DNA from 3 places in the Halomonas sp. AOP5-B2-8 genome. Region 2 is predicted to be linked to each of the others. Evidence: predicted binding sites of a transcription regulator. Region 2 holds the regulator's gene; each other region holds the start of a gene.
What was found. Region 2 encodes PhoB, which activates phosphate uptake and scavenging genes when phosphate is short. Its sites were predicted from a motif close to TGTCATANNNNTGTCANA; they were not measured.
Positions count from the first base shown of each region.

Region 1: the regulator PhoB is predicted to act here: its motif matches at 4,044-4,061, upstream of ACT3RP_RS11255 (PhoX family protein).
Region 3: the regulator PhoB is predicted to act here: its motif matches at 3,605-3,622, upstream of ACT3RP_RS02975 (CYTH domain-containing protein).

Region 1 covers NZ_JBQSVS010000004.1:245,863-251,118, reverse strand. The annotation lists gene ACT3RP_RS11270 (FadR/GntR family transcriptional regulator) at 1-129, shown strand, start outside; gene ACT3RP_RS11265 (LysR family transcriptional regulator ArgP) at 201-1,088, opposite strand; gene ACT3RP_RS11260 (LysE/ArgO family amino acid transporter) at 1,198-1,800, shown strand; gene ACT3RP_RS11255 (PhoX family protein) at 1,845-3,980, opposite strand; gene hemP (hemin uptake protein HemP) at 4,225-4,404, shown strand; gene ACT3RP_RS11245 (TonB-dependent receptor domain-containing protein) at 4,513-5,256, shown strand, end outside.
Region 2 covers NZ_JBQSVS010000006.1:133,538-138,793, forward strand. The annotation lists gene ACT3RP_RS14875 (NAD(P)/FAD-dependent oxidoreductase) at 1-843, opposite strand, end outside; gene ACT3RP_RS14880 (chorismate--pyruvate lyase family protein) at 990-1,529, shown strand; gene ubiA (4-hydroxybenzoate octaprenyltransferase) at 1,565-2,455, shown strand; gene phoB (phosphate regulon transcriptional regulator PhoB) at 2,567-3,256, shown strand; gene phoR (phosphate regulon sensor histidine kinase PhoR) at 3,259-4,545, shown strand; gene ACT3RP_RS14900 (hypothetical protein) at 4,852-5,163, shown strand.
Region 3 covers NZ_JBQSVS010000001.1:664,906-670,161, reverse strand. The annotation lists gene ACT3RP_RS02990 (L-threonylcarbamoyladenylate synthase) at 66-689, shown strand; gene ACT3RP_RS02985 (5'-nucleotidase, lipoprotein e(P4) family) at 879-1,655, shown strand; gene ACT3RP_RS02980 (ion transporter) at 1,741-2,637, opposite strand; gene ACT3RP_RS02975 (CYTH domain-containing protein) at 2,685-3,584, opposite strand; gene ACT3RP_RS02970 (TIGR00153 family protein) at 3,722-4,402, shown strand; gene ACT3RP_RS02965 (inorganic phosphate transporter) at 4,413-5,256, shown strand, end outside.

The DNA.
Region 1 (5,256 bases), on a different contig from region 2:
GCGATTTATAAAGCTTTCAAAGCAGGCGATAGCGCGGGCATTCATGCGGCGATTGCCGTTAGTAGCGACAGCTGGGAAACCAACCTTACCTATGAAGGCGACAGCGGATTGAGCACTCCCTCAGCTTAAAATTAACTATAAATTATCATTAACACTTTAACTGACCGCATAAAGCCCTTCTCGACATTTTGCTAAAATAGCTAAAGCGGCACCAACGCTTTTAACGCTGTACGGCGAAGGTGCTGCGTCAAACCGGCTAATAGGCGCCCGCCATTACGCCAGTAGTGCCAGTAAAGCGGCACGTCGATGGAACGTCCTGGGATCAGCTCCACTAGCTTGCCTTGCGCCAGTTCATTGCGCACTTGCAGCTCAGGCACCATTCCCCAGCCAAACCCGCTTTCAAGCAAACGTACAAAGCCCTCAGAAGAGGGACACAGATGATAGGCAAAGCTGCCCGTTACGCCAAACGTTGCTAAATAGCGATGCTGCAGTAAGTCATCTGCACCAAATACGATAGCGGGCGCCTGGGGTAAAACCTGCGCCCTAACGCCAGCTGCGAAATACCGCGCGATGAAGGCTGGGCTTGCCACGGCAAGATAGGGCATAACGCCCAGCACTTCGCTATTCGCTCCCGCCACCGGGCGCTCGGCGGCGCATACGCAGCCCGCTACTTCGCCAGCGCGCATGCGCTTTAATCCCACTTCCTGATCTTCGACTATCAACTCCAGCAGTACGTTTTGATGGGCGCAAAAATCGCCAACCGCCGCCGCCCACCACGTCGCCAAACTGTCAGCGTTGATCGCTAAACGTAGACGCTCCGGCATGGCGTCATCGAGCATTGGCACTTGGTCTTGAAGGTCGCGTTCAAGCAAGCGCACCTGCTGCACATGATTGAGCAATCGACGGCCAACATCGGTCGGCGCGGGCGGCGTCGCTCGAATCAGCACAGGCTGGCCAATACGTGCTTCAAGCAGCTTGATACGCTGAGAGATAGCCGACTGCGACAGCCCCAGCGCTTGTGATCCCCGCTCAAAACCACCCTGCTCGACGACTGCCGCTAACGCCGCCAATAATTTGTAATCAAGCAATTCATTTTCCTAATGGTATATCAGTAATATTCGTTTTCCTTATACACGCAGCGGCAGCACACTTACCAACAATTTCATCAACATTAAGTAGGCCGCTATGTGGCAGGGTATGTGGCAAAGTTATATCAACGGCCTGCTGGTCGCTATCGGGCTAATTATGGCGATTGGTGCTCAGAATGCGTTTGTGCTCTCACAAAGCCTGCGCCGTGAATATCATCTAGCCGTAGCGCTGCTATGCATGGTTTGCGACGCGGTGCTGGTAGCCGCGGGCGTATTCGGATTGGCAGGCATATTGATGCAAAGCCCGCTACTGCTTGGCATTGCGCGCTGGGGAGGCATTGCTTTTCTGCTTTGGTACGCAAGCCAAGCACTGCGCCGCGCTTGGCGCCCCGTTACGCTTGAGGCAAACGGCACGCAGGCGCGTTCTTTCCACGCGGTGATGCTGGCGACACTGGCCGTGACCCTGCTCAATCCGCATGTTTATCTCGACACGGTCGTGCTGATTGGCTCGCTAGGTGCCCAGCAGCCAGTTCCGAGCGCCTACGCGCTGGGCGCAGCTAGCGGCTCGGCGCTATGGTTTAGCGCGCTAGCCCTGGGAGCTTCCTGGCTAGCGCCCTGGCTATCAAGGCCGTTAACTTGGCGACTGATCGATATTGGCGTAGCCATTATGATGGCGACCATTGCCTTTCAGCTGCTTGTCGATGGGCTTTAGGGCTATCGCCGAGTAGTTCGACGCTGTGCGCTACAGGGCTGAGGTTACACCCCCACCGGACCACCATCGCGTTTCTGAATGACCACCGTCGCAGCTCGTGGGCGCACTTGGCCGCTGGCGGCAATGGTGGCGTCTTGAACCAGCGCGCCGCCGTCAGCGGGCCAGTTGCCGGGGTGCTGAATATTGATAAACAGCGCGGTTTTATCCGGCGTGGCAAAGATACCGGTGACTTCACTGCCATTAGGCCCTACCGCGAAACGCTTTAGCTGCTGCTGATTGCTATTGTTAATTACCGGGCCGGTGCCTTGAATATCGCCCAGCCCGTTAGGTACTACCGCAAGCAATTGATCGTTTGTATATTCCGTTAACCCGCCATAGCCATTATCGGTTTGAATCCAAAGAATCCCCTGGCCGTCACCACGCTCGTCGAACCACAACCCATCGGGGCTCGCGAACTGGTTCATTTCGCTCAGGCCAGAGTGGTTATCCACATCGCTTGCCGCGGCACCAAACACAAACACTTCCCAGGTGAAGGCGTTCGGCAAACGGCTTTCGCGCCAGCGGATAATATGCCCCGCTTCGTTATTGGCACGCGGGTTGGACGCATTGGTGGGCGCTGTGCCATAACCAACGCCTAACTGCTCAATGTCGTCACCGGTATTGGTAAACGTCGGCGTGGTTTCTTCGGCGGTACGCTGAGTATTATTGGTCAGCGTGAGGTACACCTCGCCTGATGTAGGGTCGACAGCCGCCCATTCTGGCCGGTCCATTGGTGTTGCGCCCATAAAATCCGCCGCATCACAGGTATTAATGATAATTCCTGCGTGGTCGTCGTCTGCCAAGCCCAGCGCCACGGCTAGCGTGCGGCCATCCTGCGTTGTCGCATCAGGCGTCAGCGCTAGCCACTCACCACTGCCATCGGCATGGAAACGGGCCACATACAGCGTGCCGTTATCCATATATCGACTACCGATAGCCAAGCGGTCGTATTCTTCGCCGGGGCGGTTGGCATCAGCGGGATTCCAGAGGGCATCAGAAACGTATTTATAGACATACTCATTGCGCGAATCATGGCCAGAGTAGTAAACCACCGGCTGACCGGCTTCCAGCTTGCCCAGCCAGCAGCCTTCATGGCGAAAACGACCCAGTGCCGTGCGCTTAACGGCGAGCGCATCGCTATACGGGTCCACTTCTACCTGATAGCCAAACGAGCGCGCCTCGTTGCGATAGTCGTCAGCCGCGTGTTCACCTCGTGGAGTAATATCGAAACGGCCAAACTCATCGTTGTCCTCAGAGGCATCGCCTGCCGAGGTATCCCAGCCATAGCGGCTTTTATCGGTAGGAATACCGATGCGCGCATCGTCCTGGAAGCGTTCACCACGGTTAACGAAAATATCCGGCCAGTTCTCTTCGCAGGCAATATAGGTACCCCAGGGAGTAACACCGTTGCCACAGTTATTGTTGGTGCCTCGGGTCTGCATGCCCGACGGTGAAAACTGCGTTTTGACGTAGTCGCTACCGGCAACAGGGCCTGCGATTTCCATCACTGTTGCGCTGGTAAAGCGGCGGTTATAAGACGAGCCCGGCACATGTGCCCAGTGGCCGTTGGCATCTTTTTCAACCTCAACCATGGTGACACCGTGGGCATTGATCTCGGTGCGTGACTCATCGGCGGGCCGCTTACCGCTTTTTGCATTAGTCGGACCACCCTGAGGTGCCCACAGCGCTTCTTGATCGATATATTCATTGTTAAGCGCCAGTACAAATCGACGCGAGGCGTTATCGGCATCTAGCGCAAACCCTGCCATGCCGTCATGGTGCATGCCCACACTCACAGCCTGGCGATCAGGCGTCATCGGCTGGTCAGCCTGCCAGGTATCGGCAGCGCTGAGCGGCGTACCCCAGGGTACTAGCACCTGTGCCACATAGCCTTCTGGCACCACTATCGCGTCAGTCAGTGAACCGTGTACGGCTTCGAAGGCCAGCGTCAGCGGTGTTTTTTGCGTGCCGTTTGAGGCAAGTGCCTGAGCGGCGCCACCAAAACTCAGCATTGAGGCCGCCGCCATGCTCAAGCCGCCACGCATCACATCGCGCCGAGATACATGTTTTGCCAATACCGCTGCGAACGGTTCATTGCGGCTTGGGTTAAGCAGACGATGATCTTCGATCTCTTTACTCATGTTGGGTCTCCCTCGTATCGTTTTAAGCTAACGATTGAATTTCAAGAGACTTTAACTGAGCAAAATGACAGCGCGATGACGGTCTGCCTGCCTGTATATAGGTAAATTAAAGACACCTTTTGGCACAGTTGCTGCCATTAATCGCATGATGACAAGCGTTTACCTCCCAAAGCCTATTGAGTAGCATTCTCAACTCTGTTAAATTAACGCTAATAGTTATCATTAACACAGGAGTCATCATCGCATGCAGTTTCCCGACAAGGGCGCTGAGCAACGCCATGCGCCAGTAGTGGCGCCTATAGCGGCGCGTGAAGTGGATAGCAAAGAGCTGCTGGGAAGCGCTGGTCAGCTGATTATTCATCATGAACAAAGACGCTATATCTTGCGTCGCACCAAAAGTGGCAAGTTAATCCTTAACGCATAAGCACACCCTAATTTTAAAAACTAATACAGCAACAGCCAGCCATATTGCAGCCTAACTGCACTCAGCCAGCGATGTCTTCCACCTCTCTTTGTTGGAACTATCCGGCTCATGAAATACACATGCGCGTTCAGCGGCCTTTGCCTCACTTTTTTCCCTCTACTCGCCGCTTTTGCAGACGATGCTGAACTTAATCCGGTAACGGTGACGGGCACTCGCGCGCCGACGGACCTCTCTCGGGCACCGCTGATTATCGACATCATTAACCGCAATGATGCGGTGCTAGCAACGGCTAGCCGAGTGGAAGACATCCTTAGCCGCCAGCCGGGTCTGCATGTCGCTGGTCAGGGGCGCCGCAACGGTCAGACGTTGAGTATGCGTGGTTTTGGTCGCTCAGGCGTGCTGATACGTTTAGACGGCGTGCGGCAGGATATTTCGACGGGCCATGTCGGCAACTTTTTCCTCGACCCTGGCTTAATTCAGGAAGTACAGGTAGCTCGCGGCGCCCTCTCCAGCTTATACGGCAGCAATGCGATGGGGGGTGTGGTCAGCTTTACGAGCGTTGATGCCGATGACCTGCTGGCACCTGGCGAAGATAGCGGCGTACGCCTTTCCGTTGGTGGCGCCACCGCTAGCGATGAATTACGCGGCAGCCTAACGGCCTTTGGCCGCCGCGATACCGCCAACGGCAAGGTGGATGGCTTATTTTCAGTCGGCCGCAGTGAGTCTGGCGATATTCGGCGCGCCGGTGGCGATCAAGCAGAGGAAGACGCCACCCTCAACAGCCTACTGTTAAAAGGCGGTTGGGAGCCAAACGACGACCAGCGGGTATTTATCAGTTGGCAGCATTACGAC
Region 2 (5,256 bases):
CACAATGCCGCTAGATGACACCGTTAACCCTGCTGCTTCGGCAAGTGCTGTGCGCGGGGCAAGGCCCGTGGCCATCAAAATGATGTCGGTGCTTAGTACGGAGCCGTTATCCAAGTGGAGCGCAATATCATTGGCGTGGCTGAGCGCTATCGATTCAATGGTGCGGCCTAAATAAAGTCGGATACCCGCGTCGCTGAACGCATCGCCTAAGGCGTGACCTAATGGCGGCGGTAACAGACGCGCAAGCAGATTACCTTCGGGGGCAATGATGGACACTGGGTGGCCGCCGGCGTGAAGGTCGTTAGCGAACTCACAGCCGACTAGCCCGGCCCCCACAATGGCTACCCGTGAATGTCCGTGACTTAACGCCTGATGAAAGCGGCGATAGTCGTCCAAATCGTTGACCGTAAAACAGCGTGAAGCAACGCTAGGCTCGCTGCTAAAAGGCATTCGAGGTGCCGCTCCGGTCGCTAACACCAATGTTTCATAGCTCAGCCGCTCTTGCCCTGGCGCATTGCCTAAAAGCACCGCATGGTTATCCACATCCAGTGCGTTGACATGGGTGTGGGTAACTACTCGGGCGTTTAGCTCTTCGCCAAGCTCTGCGGCGCTTCGCTGAGCTAATTTCTCGGGCGCTAACCCTTTACTAAAGCCGGTAGAAAGCAGGGGTTTGCTGTAATCGTCGCCGCTGTCAGCGCTGATCAGCGTGATAGAGCGTGTGTCGCCCTGCCGTCGCAGTGCACGAGCAAGACCTATGCCTGCCATCCCCGTGCCAATAATCACCAGCGCAGCGCGAGAAGATAGCGGTGTCGTTGACATTATCTGTGTATATGATGCGGGCATGCAGACATCCAAAAGGTCGCTAAAAGAGTTATTGAAAGAGTTATTGAAAAAGCTGCTGAAACCAAAGCCTGTTAGAGCGTCATGTTACACTAGCTGCTCCCGTTATTGCCCTGGAGAACTCGGTGACATCACCCGCTGGCCGGCAAATGTATCTCTTTCCACGCTGGCGCCCCGTCCATGCGGCGCGCCCCGCGATGAGCTCTCCATGGTGGCAGTGGGTAGCCTCCACCGATTCGTTAACCGCTCGTTTAACAGCCGCAGGCGGTGGCAAGCCTTTTCGGGTGCGTTTACTGCGCCAAGGTGTGGGATGGCCGCTGCCCGATGAAGCCCAGGCGCTGGGGATTGGCCCTAAACGCTATGCATGGCTGCGTGAAGTAGCGCTGTGTTTAGATGAAACGCCGTGGGTGGTCGCGCGCTCAGTAGCGCCGTTGACACAGCTAAAAGGCCAGCGTTTAGATCGTTTGGGCGAGCGTTCGTTAGGCAGCTGGTTATTTCGCCAGCCAGACTTAGTGCGAGGGCCATTAGAGGCGACAACACAACGCCCGCCTTTTGCTAGCCTACATGGGGTCGAGCAGGATTGTAGCTGGGGCCGCCGCTCCGTATTTACGCATGGTGGCCTGTCGTTATTGGTACAAGAGTACTTTTTGCGGGCAATGGCGGATGACCTTGATCTGCCTTCGCGCTAGGCTAGCAGCTGCGTTTTCTTTTTCGTGAGGTAAGCATGGATCGTTCACTGTTGCGGCCGAAGGGATTGGCTCGCGTGGCAGACTTTTTACAGCTGATGCGCTTGGATCGGCCCATAGGCACGTGGCTATTAATGTGGCCCGCTCTTTGGGCGCTATGGATTGCCGCGCAGGGCGTGCCGGGGCGCAATGTGCTGCTTATTTTTGTTGCCGGCGTTTACGCCATGCGTGCCGCAGGCTGCGTGGTGAATGACTATGCCGACCGTCATTTTGATGGGCATGTAAAGCGCACTAAAAATCGTCCTCTAGCCACCGGTCGTATTAGCGAAACCGAGGCCCAGCTGCTGTTTATCGCATTGATCGCGATATCCTTCATTTTGGTGCTGCTGACCAATTGGTTCACGGTGATGCTCTCGCTGGGTGGCGTGCTGCTAGCGATTATTTATCCGTTTATGAAGCGCTATACCCACCTTCCTCAGGTCGTGCTGGGCGCCGCCTTTGCTTGGGCGATCCCCATGGCGTTTGGCGCTGTGCTGGGCTATGTCCCGCTGGAGGCTTGGCTATTGTTTTTTGCTAATGTGGTTTGGACCGTGGCGTACGATACCCAGTACGCCATGGTGGACCGCGACGATGATTTAAAAATCGGTATTAAATCGACAGCCGTGCTGTTTGGTAATGCGGACCGCGTCATTATTGCTTTATTACAAGTGGTGACGTTGCTGCTATTAGCATGGGTAGGGTGGCGAGTGGGTCTAGGCGGTTTTTTCTGGTTAGGACTCGCGGGAATGGCGGCCACTTTTCTGCATCAGCAGCGGTTAATTTTTCACCGTGCCCGAGATGCGTGCTTTCAGGCGTTCCTCAATAATTTTTGGTCAGGTTTGTTTATTTTCGCGGGTATTGCGCTAAGTTGGTGGCCTGTGGCGGGCTAATAATCGCCGCTGTCATGTAACTGTCATCAAGTCATGGTGTTATCGTCATCGATATGTCATTGAGCTATTTTTCATTGAATTAGCTCTCTTTGCACCCCTTGAGGCTCTGGTATGACTGCCAAGACCGTTTTGATTGTCGATGATGAGGCGCCGATCCGCGAGATGATTGCGGTAGCGCTGGAAATGGCTGACTATCGCGTGCTCGAAGCGGATAACGCTCAGGATGCTCATGCTTTGATCGTCGACCACCAGCCTGATTTACTGCTGCTTGATTGGATGATGCCTGGCACCAGCGGTATCGAGCTTGCTAGGCGCTTAAAGCGCGAAGAAGCCACTGCTGAAATTCCCATTATTATGCTGACCGCTAAAGGCGAAGAAGATAATAAGATTCAGGGGCTTGAAGCTGGTGCCGATGATTATATTACCAAGCCTTTTTCGCCTCGCGAGTTGGTGGCACGGCTTAAAGCCGTTTTGCGTCGTGCAACGCCGCGTGGTGTTGAAGACCCCGTAGAGGTTAATGGACTGCTGCTTGATCCGGTGAGTCATCGTGTCAGCACTGATGATAAGGCGCTTGAGATAGGCCCAACGGAATATCGTCTGCTGCAGTTCTTTATGACGCACCAGGAGCGCGCTTACACGCGCAGCCAGCTGCTTGATCAAGTGTGGGGTGGCAACGTGTACGTTGAAGAGCGCACGGTAGATGTACATATTCGCCGGTTGCGTAAAGCGCTAGGCGAACCCCATCAAAATCTGATTCAAACGGTTCGGGGCACCGGTTACCGTTTCTCTTCACGGGTATAAATGTGCGCTTATGGAGCCGTGAACTGTGGCAACTGGCCTGGCTAGCCACGCTGGGGACAAGCATTGGCTGGCTATTGGATGCAGCGGGGCTGGGGCTGGCTTCTGGATTGGCAGTGTATCTGTTTTATCAATTGCGGCAGCTGCGCGCGCTGTATCGATGGCTAACCCTGCAACCCCATGATGAACCACCTGCTGCCCAGGGGATATGGGGCGAACTGTTTGATCGCTTATATCGCTATCAAAAAAGCCAGCGCATTACACAAAGTCGGCTGCGTGCCACTTTGGCGCGTATTCAAGAGTCGTCAGAGGCGATGCGCGATAGCGTCGTTATGCTTGACCGCCACGGAGATTTAGAGTGGTGGAACAGCGCTGCAACCACGATGCTTGGGCTGCAAACGGCCCATGACCGTGGTCAGCACATTACCAATTTACTCCGCGATCCGGGCTTTATAAGCTACTTCAACGCCCGTCACTATAGTGAACCGCTAACGCTGACATCACCCATTGATGAGCGATGCATTCTGCAGTACCAAATTACCCTGTACGGCGACGATGAGCGGCTAGTGATGGCGCGAGATATCACGCGTCTGCATCGTCTGGAGCAGATGCGCCGTGATTTTGTGGCCAATGTATCCCACGAGCTACGTACCCCTCTGACCGTGCTTTCTGGCTATTTAGAAACCTATGGCGATCTTGCCGAGCAGCTACCTCCGCGCTTAGGTAAAGGTATTCAGCAAATGCAGGAGCAGACGCAGCGAATGCAGAGCCTGGTCAATGACCTATTGCTGCTGTCCCGGTTAGAAATTGACCAAAGTGGTAAGGATCATCAGCCGTTGTCGCTGGGCTCTTTGCTACAGAGTGTTCGTGAGGATGCGCTAGCGCTATCGGATCAGCGGCATACCATCACTATTGCGCTTGACAGCAAGGCACGTCTGCTAGGAAGCGAGCAGGAAATGCGCAGCGCGATTTCTAATCTCGCGTTTAACGCTGTTCGCTACACGCCGCCAGGGAGCCACATCACGTTGCGCTGGAAAGATAACCAAGCTGGCGGAGCCTGTATTGACGTTGAGGACAACGGCGAGGGAATTGATCCTGTGCACATCCCTCGGCTGACCGAACGCTTCTACCGCGTTGATAAAGGGCGTAGCACGACGACGGGCGGTACTGGTTTGGGCTTGGCAATTGTCAAACACGTGCTGCTACGCCATGATGCTCAGCTATTGATTGAATCTCACCCGGGTAAGGGTGCTTTATTCCGCTGTACATTCTCCGCTTCGCGTCTTAGCTAGCCCTAAAATGCCTGCTGCACAATATTTGTAGAAGTGTGCAATATTGGCATGTAAGATTGGTAAAACTTTACTCATGTGTCATTTTTACACACTATTTGGGTGCGCTTTATCGCTAATTAAGATTTATTCCGTAATCTTATTTTTTATAAGTTTTTGATAATTATTGTTTTTATTTTATTATATTAGATTTTGGCATGTCTGCTGCAGCGAATATAAGTAAGTAAGAGAGATGACCGCAGGAATTGCTGGCTGAACTTAGCCTTTCTTTCTTAGTTAAGCGGTTTAAACAGCGATCGGAGGTGGAATATGATGTCCAAGGAATTACTCAAGAAAGCTGGCATTCTAGGTTTAACGTTTGGCTTGATGGCTAGCCCGCTAGCGTTCGCAGAATCTGAGCAAAGTACATCTATTGATCAGAACCAAGATATTACTGCGGATGACGAGGCGATGGATCCGCAGGGTACTCACACGGATACCGCCAGTGAGCAAAATCAGCACGATTTAACGCATGATGTTGGTGATGACGCCAGCGATATGGATCCAAACTCTACTAGTAATTCAGATGATGCTAATTTTGATAGCACAGAAGAGTTGCCTGAAGAAAATAGCGGTATGTAATGACCGCACTGAAAGATAGTACTGAGAGCCTGTAAAGACTCTGCTATAGGGATGTTTTTAGATTCAAGGATGAATCAATAGGAAATCAAAACG
Region 3 (5,256 bases), on a different contig from region 2:
CTGGGCCACGTCAACGCCAGGTCAGCTATGCTATATAGATAGGATTTAAGGATAGGAGCAGTTTCATGAGCCAGTATTTTCAGATTCACCCAGAAAATCCCCAGAAACGTCTAATCGACCAGGCTATTGCGATCATTCGTAAGGGCGGCGTTGTGGCGTATCCCACCGACTCAGGCTATGCCCTGGGCTGTCATTTGGGCGAGAAAAAAGCGGTTGAGAAAATCAAATGGCTGCGTTCGCTGGACGACAAGCACAACTTTACGCTGGTGTGCTCTGATTTGTCAGAGATCGGCACTTACGCCAAAGTCGACAACGACGTTTTTCGGCTGCTGAAAGCCCACACGCCAGGGCCTTACACGTATATTTTGGATGCCACCTCTGAAGTGCCTCGTCTATTGCTGCACCCTAAGCGGCGTTCTATTGGCGTGCGCGTGCCGGATCACCGCATAACTCATGCGCTATTAGCCGCGCTGGGTGAGCCGTTGATGAGCGTGACGCTAATTCCGGTGGGAGAGACATTGCCCATGAACGACCCGGAAGAGATTCGCGAGCGTTTTGGCGCCCATTTGGACGCCATTATTGACGGCGGCGCCTGCCACTTAGACCCAACAAGCGTTATTGATCTGCGCGAGCTGCCGCCCAAAATCATTCGTGAAGGGCGGGGCGATATTGCTCCTTTCGTAGGCTAAAAGCTCTCTTCAAGGCAAATCCCCGGCTCGTAGCATGATCGAGGTGGCGGTTTGTCTTTTTTTAGTTATTTGATTGTTCAATGAAAATAAAATATGATCCTAATGATTCTTTTCGATAATAAATCGTGATCCTTTAAGGCGCGGAGTCGCCTCGTCTTTTTGAGATCACCTAGCCCAGGAGATCATTCAATGAAGATGCTTTTCACTTCTCGCCTCTGCACCTTTGCTGCCTTAGCCAGCCTTACCGCTCTACCGCTGACCAGCCACGCGGACAGCGATGACGCAGAAATGTGTGCCCAGGAAGCTTATGCGATGGGCCTACGCTATCAACAGCAGTCTGCTGAAGCCGCAGCCCTTCAGCGTCAGGGTTTTGCTCTCGCCACCTACCGACTCAAAGATCAAATTGAAGCTCATGGTGGCAGCGACGGCTTAGCCATCATGACCGACCTGGATGAAACGGTGCTGGACAATAGCGCGCTGCTGGTTCGCGACATGCAGGCGTGCCACGACTACACCGCTTGGGATACTTGGAAGCACTGGGAGCGTGAAGGTGAGCCGCGTTTAATGCCGGGCGCCAAAGCGTTCCTGGATTACGCGGATGAGCAGGGCGTGGCTATTTTTTACGTTTCTGATCGCTACCAGGAGAATGAGGCCGACACAATCGCCACGCTAGACGCGTTAGCGCTGCCCCAAGTATCTGAGCAGAGCGTGATGCTGCTGGGGCCTGCTAAAGAAGAACGGCGCGCGGAGGTGGTTGAGAGTCACACGCTGGTCATGCAGTTAGGCGATTCGTTGCACGATTTTGCGGATGATTTTGCAGGTGCCGACCTTGCCCAGCAGCACGAGCTTGTAAACGATAATGCAGAGCGCTTTGGCAAGGATTGGATTGTATTCCCCAATGCGACCTACGGTGCTTGGAGTGAGGCCGAGTTAGATGCCTGGGACGCGCCGCTCGAAGCGGAGTGATCCTTAATACTCCAGCCCCTTGATCTCTTGTTACCTCAGTAAAAGAGAACTGCGCGTCCCAGGTTTCGTTATCCTGGGGCGCGTTTTAGTCTTCGTCTTGTTTTTCTTCATCTTGTTTTTCTTCATCTTTCTTGCGCGGGTCTTCGCTGTCCTCGTCTAACCAGGTACCACAGCGCATGCAGTAGCGGGCGCGTTTGTCATGCTGCTCATGCCCGCATCCGGGGCAGGTTTCTTCCGAGTGGCGATCTTCACGTATCGAGCGAATCACCTGTGCCGAGAAAATACCGGTGGGCACGGCGATAATCGAGTAGCCGAGTAACATCAGCACCATGGTGATCGCCTTGCCTAACGGTGTCGCAGGCACGATGTCGCCATAACCCACCGTCGTCATGCTAACGATAGCCCAGTACATCGACATGGGAATGCTAGTGAAGCCTGCCTCCGGCGATTCGATGGTGTACATCAAGGCCGCAAATAGCGTCACCACCATCAAAATAGAGAAGAAGAACAGCAGAATCTGGTGCAAGCTGCGCTTCAGGGCATCGATTAGTAGGTTGGCTTCACCGACAAACGCCATCAAGCGAAAAATACGGAAAATACGCAGTACTCGTAGTAGCCGCACAATCACCAGTGCATGGGCGCCGGGTACTAAAAGAACGAGCCAAGTAGGTAAAATCGCAATTAAATCGACGATTCCATAAAAGCTTTTGAGGTAGAGAAGAGGACGTTCCAGGCAATAGATGCGAACGAGCAGCTCAATGCTGAACAGCAGCGTCAGTACCCATTCCGTGTAGAAAAATATGTCCCCGTAGCGCTCAGCATAAATTTCAATGCTGCCCAGCAGAATCACCGCGACGCTCACCAAAATGGCCACAATCAAGGCGATATCAAATGCTTTCGCCCCCGGTGTGTCGGACTCGAATATGATATGAAACAGGCGGCTACGCAGGCCTTCCGTGGCTGGCGTTAGGTGAAAATTCATTGCGTCATCCTGAAGTGGGCACTCATTCAGCGCTAGCGTAGCGCGGTTTAGTACGCCAAGCGATAGGCGAGTGCTAACGCCGCGCTGCCGTAAGCGGCCTGTGGCTGGCCTTGGGCGTCCAGGGCGCTCGGCAGTGCCAGGGCATAAGTGCGTGCAAGGGCATCTAACTCAGGATGTTCCGCCAGCGTGTTGATAGCCTGATGGGCTTTTGCTAGAAAGCTTGCTTGCTGGCTGTCATGGTAGGCATCTAGCGCCAGCGTGGCGCGGTGCAGCCATTGCGCCGGGGTTTGCGCGTCGGGTAACGGCCAGTGCTGGGCACTTAGCATATTACCGCGCGCTGCTTTGCTGCTGTCTGATGGGCGCAGAGGAACCTGCTCAGCAAGCGCCAGTGCTAATGTCCAAAGCGCCTCTGGCTCCCCCCTTTTTAACTCAAGCTCTATTTCACAGATAGGCGTGCGGTAGCTACCGCTAATAATCTCGCCTTGATCCAATACCAGCTCAATATGGTTGTCAGTCTCGGTTGCAGCGATGCTTGAAAGGCCGCTGGTTAACTGCCAGCAGCGCCGCGTGAAGTCAGTGCGTAACGTCGGAACGAGTGAGGGCAGCGCCTGCGCAAGCTCGCCTTGAAAAGGGGGCAGCTTGGCAAGCGCCGTGAGGTCTAGCTGCGGACCGGGAGCTTGCCACTCCCACTCTTGGCGTTGAGAAAGCCCGCCGCTACCTTGACCTACTGTTTTGACAGTGTGCAGCACGTTACCATCGATTTCGCGCAGGCGAACGGCAATACGCGCTTTGGCTAAATCGTTTGTCGGGGTATCGAAATAGATGTTGGCCAATGCGTGTTGAGATACGGGAACTGAAGCGAGAAGAGGGTGTTGGCTTAGCGCAGCCAGCCCCGTGGGGGGAAGCGCCAGCTTAATCTCTACTTCTAGAGGAATGGGGGTTTTCATGGCAATCGCCACCTCGTTATCGTGACATATAGATGAATATTTGATTACATTTATGAACTTTTCATGACGGCGGCGAGCGCACTCTTTATACTGGCGCCGCCATTTCCAGGCTTTCCGAAAACAGGCTAAAAGGCATTATGGTTACCTCCAATCCTTTTTCTTCGATGTTTGGCCGCTCGCCATTCCAGCCGTTATTGGCCCATATCGTCAAGGCAAACGAATGTGCCGACCAGCTGTTGCCGTTTTTCGAAGCAACCCTGGCAGACGACTGGATCAAAGCGGCTGAGCTGCGCGAAAACGTCACCCGCTTAGAGCATGACGCTGATACGCTGAAAACTGAGTTGCGATTGAACCTGCCCAACACCATGTTTTTACCGGTGTCGCGGTCTGATCTGCTTGATCTCATTAGCGTACAGGACAAAATCGCCAATAAGGTGCGCGACATTACCGGCATCATGATGGGCCGTAAAATGCGTGTGCCGGATGAGCTGGCTGAACCGATGCGCGATTATATCCGCACAAGCGTTGCTTGTGTTGCGCAAGCCCGTCAGGCATTGGAAGAGCTCAAAGATCTGCTTGAGTCAGGCTTTGGACGTAACGTCGCTGACGTCATGCATCGAATGATCCGTGAACTGCATATTCTCGAACACCAGGCCGATGACCAGCAGGTGACTATTCGTCGCCAACTGTTCGCGCTTGAAAGTCAGCTGCCACCCGTCGATGTGATTTTTCTTTATAAAATCATTGAATGGGTGGGTGAATTATCTGACCGCGCCGAGCGCGTGGGTAGCCGCTTACAGATTCTGACAGCCCGCTAAGGGGACTTGTATGCTGATTATTGCCCAGCACGGTGAAATCTTCATTATCCTGGCCTGTTTGTTCGGCTTCTTTATGGCTTGGGGCGTTGGTGCAAACGATGTAGCCAATGCCATGGGAACCTCGGTGGGGTCGAAAGCGATCACCATCAAGCAAGCCATCCTTATTGCCGTTATCTTTGAGTTTCTAGGCGCATGGCTCGCCGGTGGTGAAGTCACCGCCACCATTCGCGGTGGGATACTCGACCCCGAATTATTAGAAGCCAATCCTCAGCTATTAGTTTACGGCATGTTGTCGGCACTGTTAGCTGCCGCCATTTGGTTGTTGATTGCTTCAGCACGCGGCTGGCCGGTGTCTACCACGCATTCTATCGTGGGTGCTATCGTCGGTTTTGGCGCGGTGGGCCTGGGGGTTGATGCGGTGGCGTGGGGCAAGGTAGGTCAAATTGCCTCTAGCTGGCTCATTTCGCCGCTGCTCGCGGGTACCATCGCCTATGTCCTCTTTAAGTCTGTTCAGCATCTGATTTTTGAAAGCAGCGACCCGCTTGCAGCGGCTAAGCGCTACGTACCCGGTTACGTTTTCCTGGTGGGCTTTATTGTCTCGATGGTCACGCTGACCAAAGGCTTGTCGCACGTAGGTTTAAACCTCAGCTTTGGGCAAAGCCTGTTGCTTTCGATTGTGCTCGGCATCGCCATTATGGGTCTGGGTATCGTTATGCAGCGACGCATTAAGTTCGAGCAAAATGCGAACGACCACTTTGGCTACGCTAACGTTGAACGCGTGTTTGGCGTGCTGATGATCTTTACCGCTTGTGCAATGGCGTTTGCGCACGGCTCGAATGACGTAGCGAACGCAG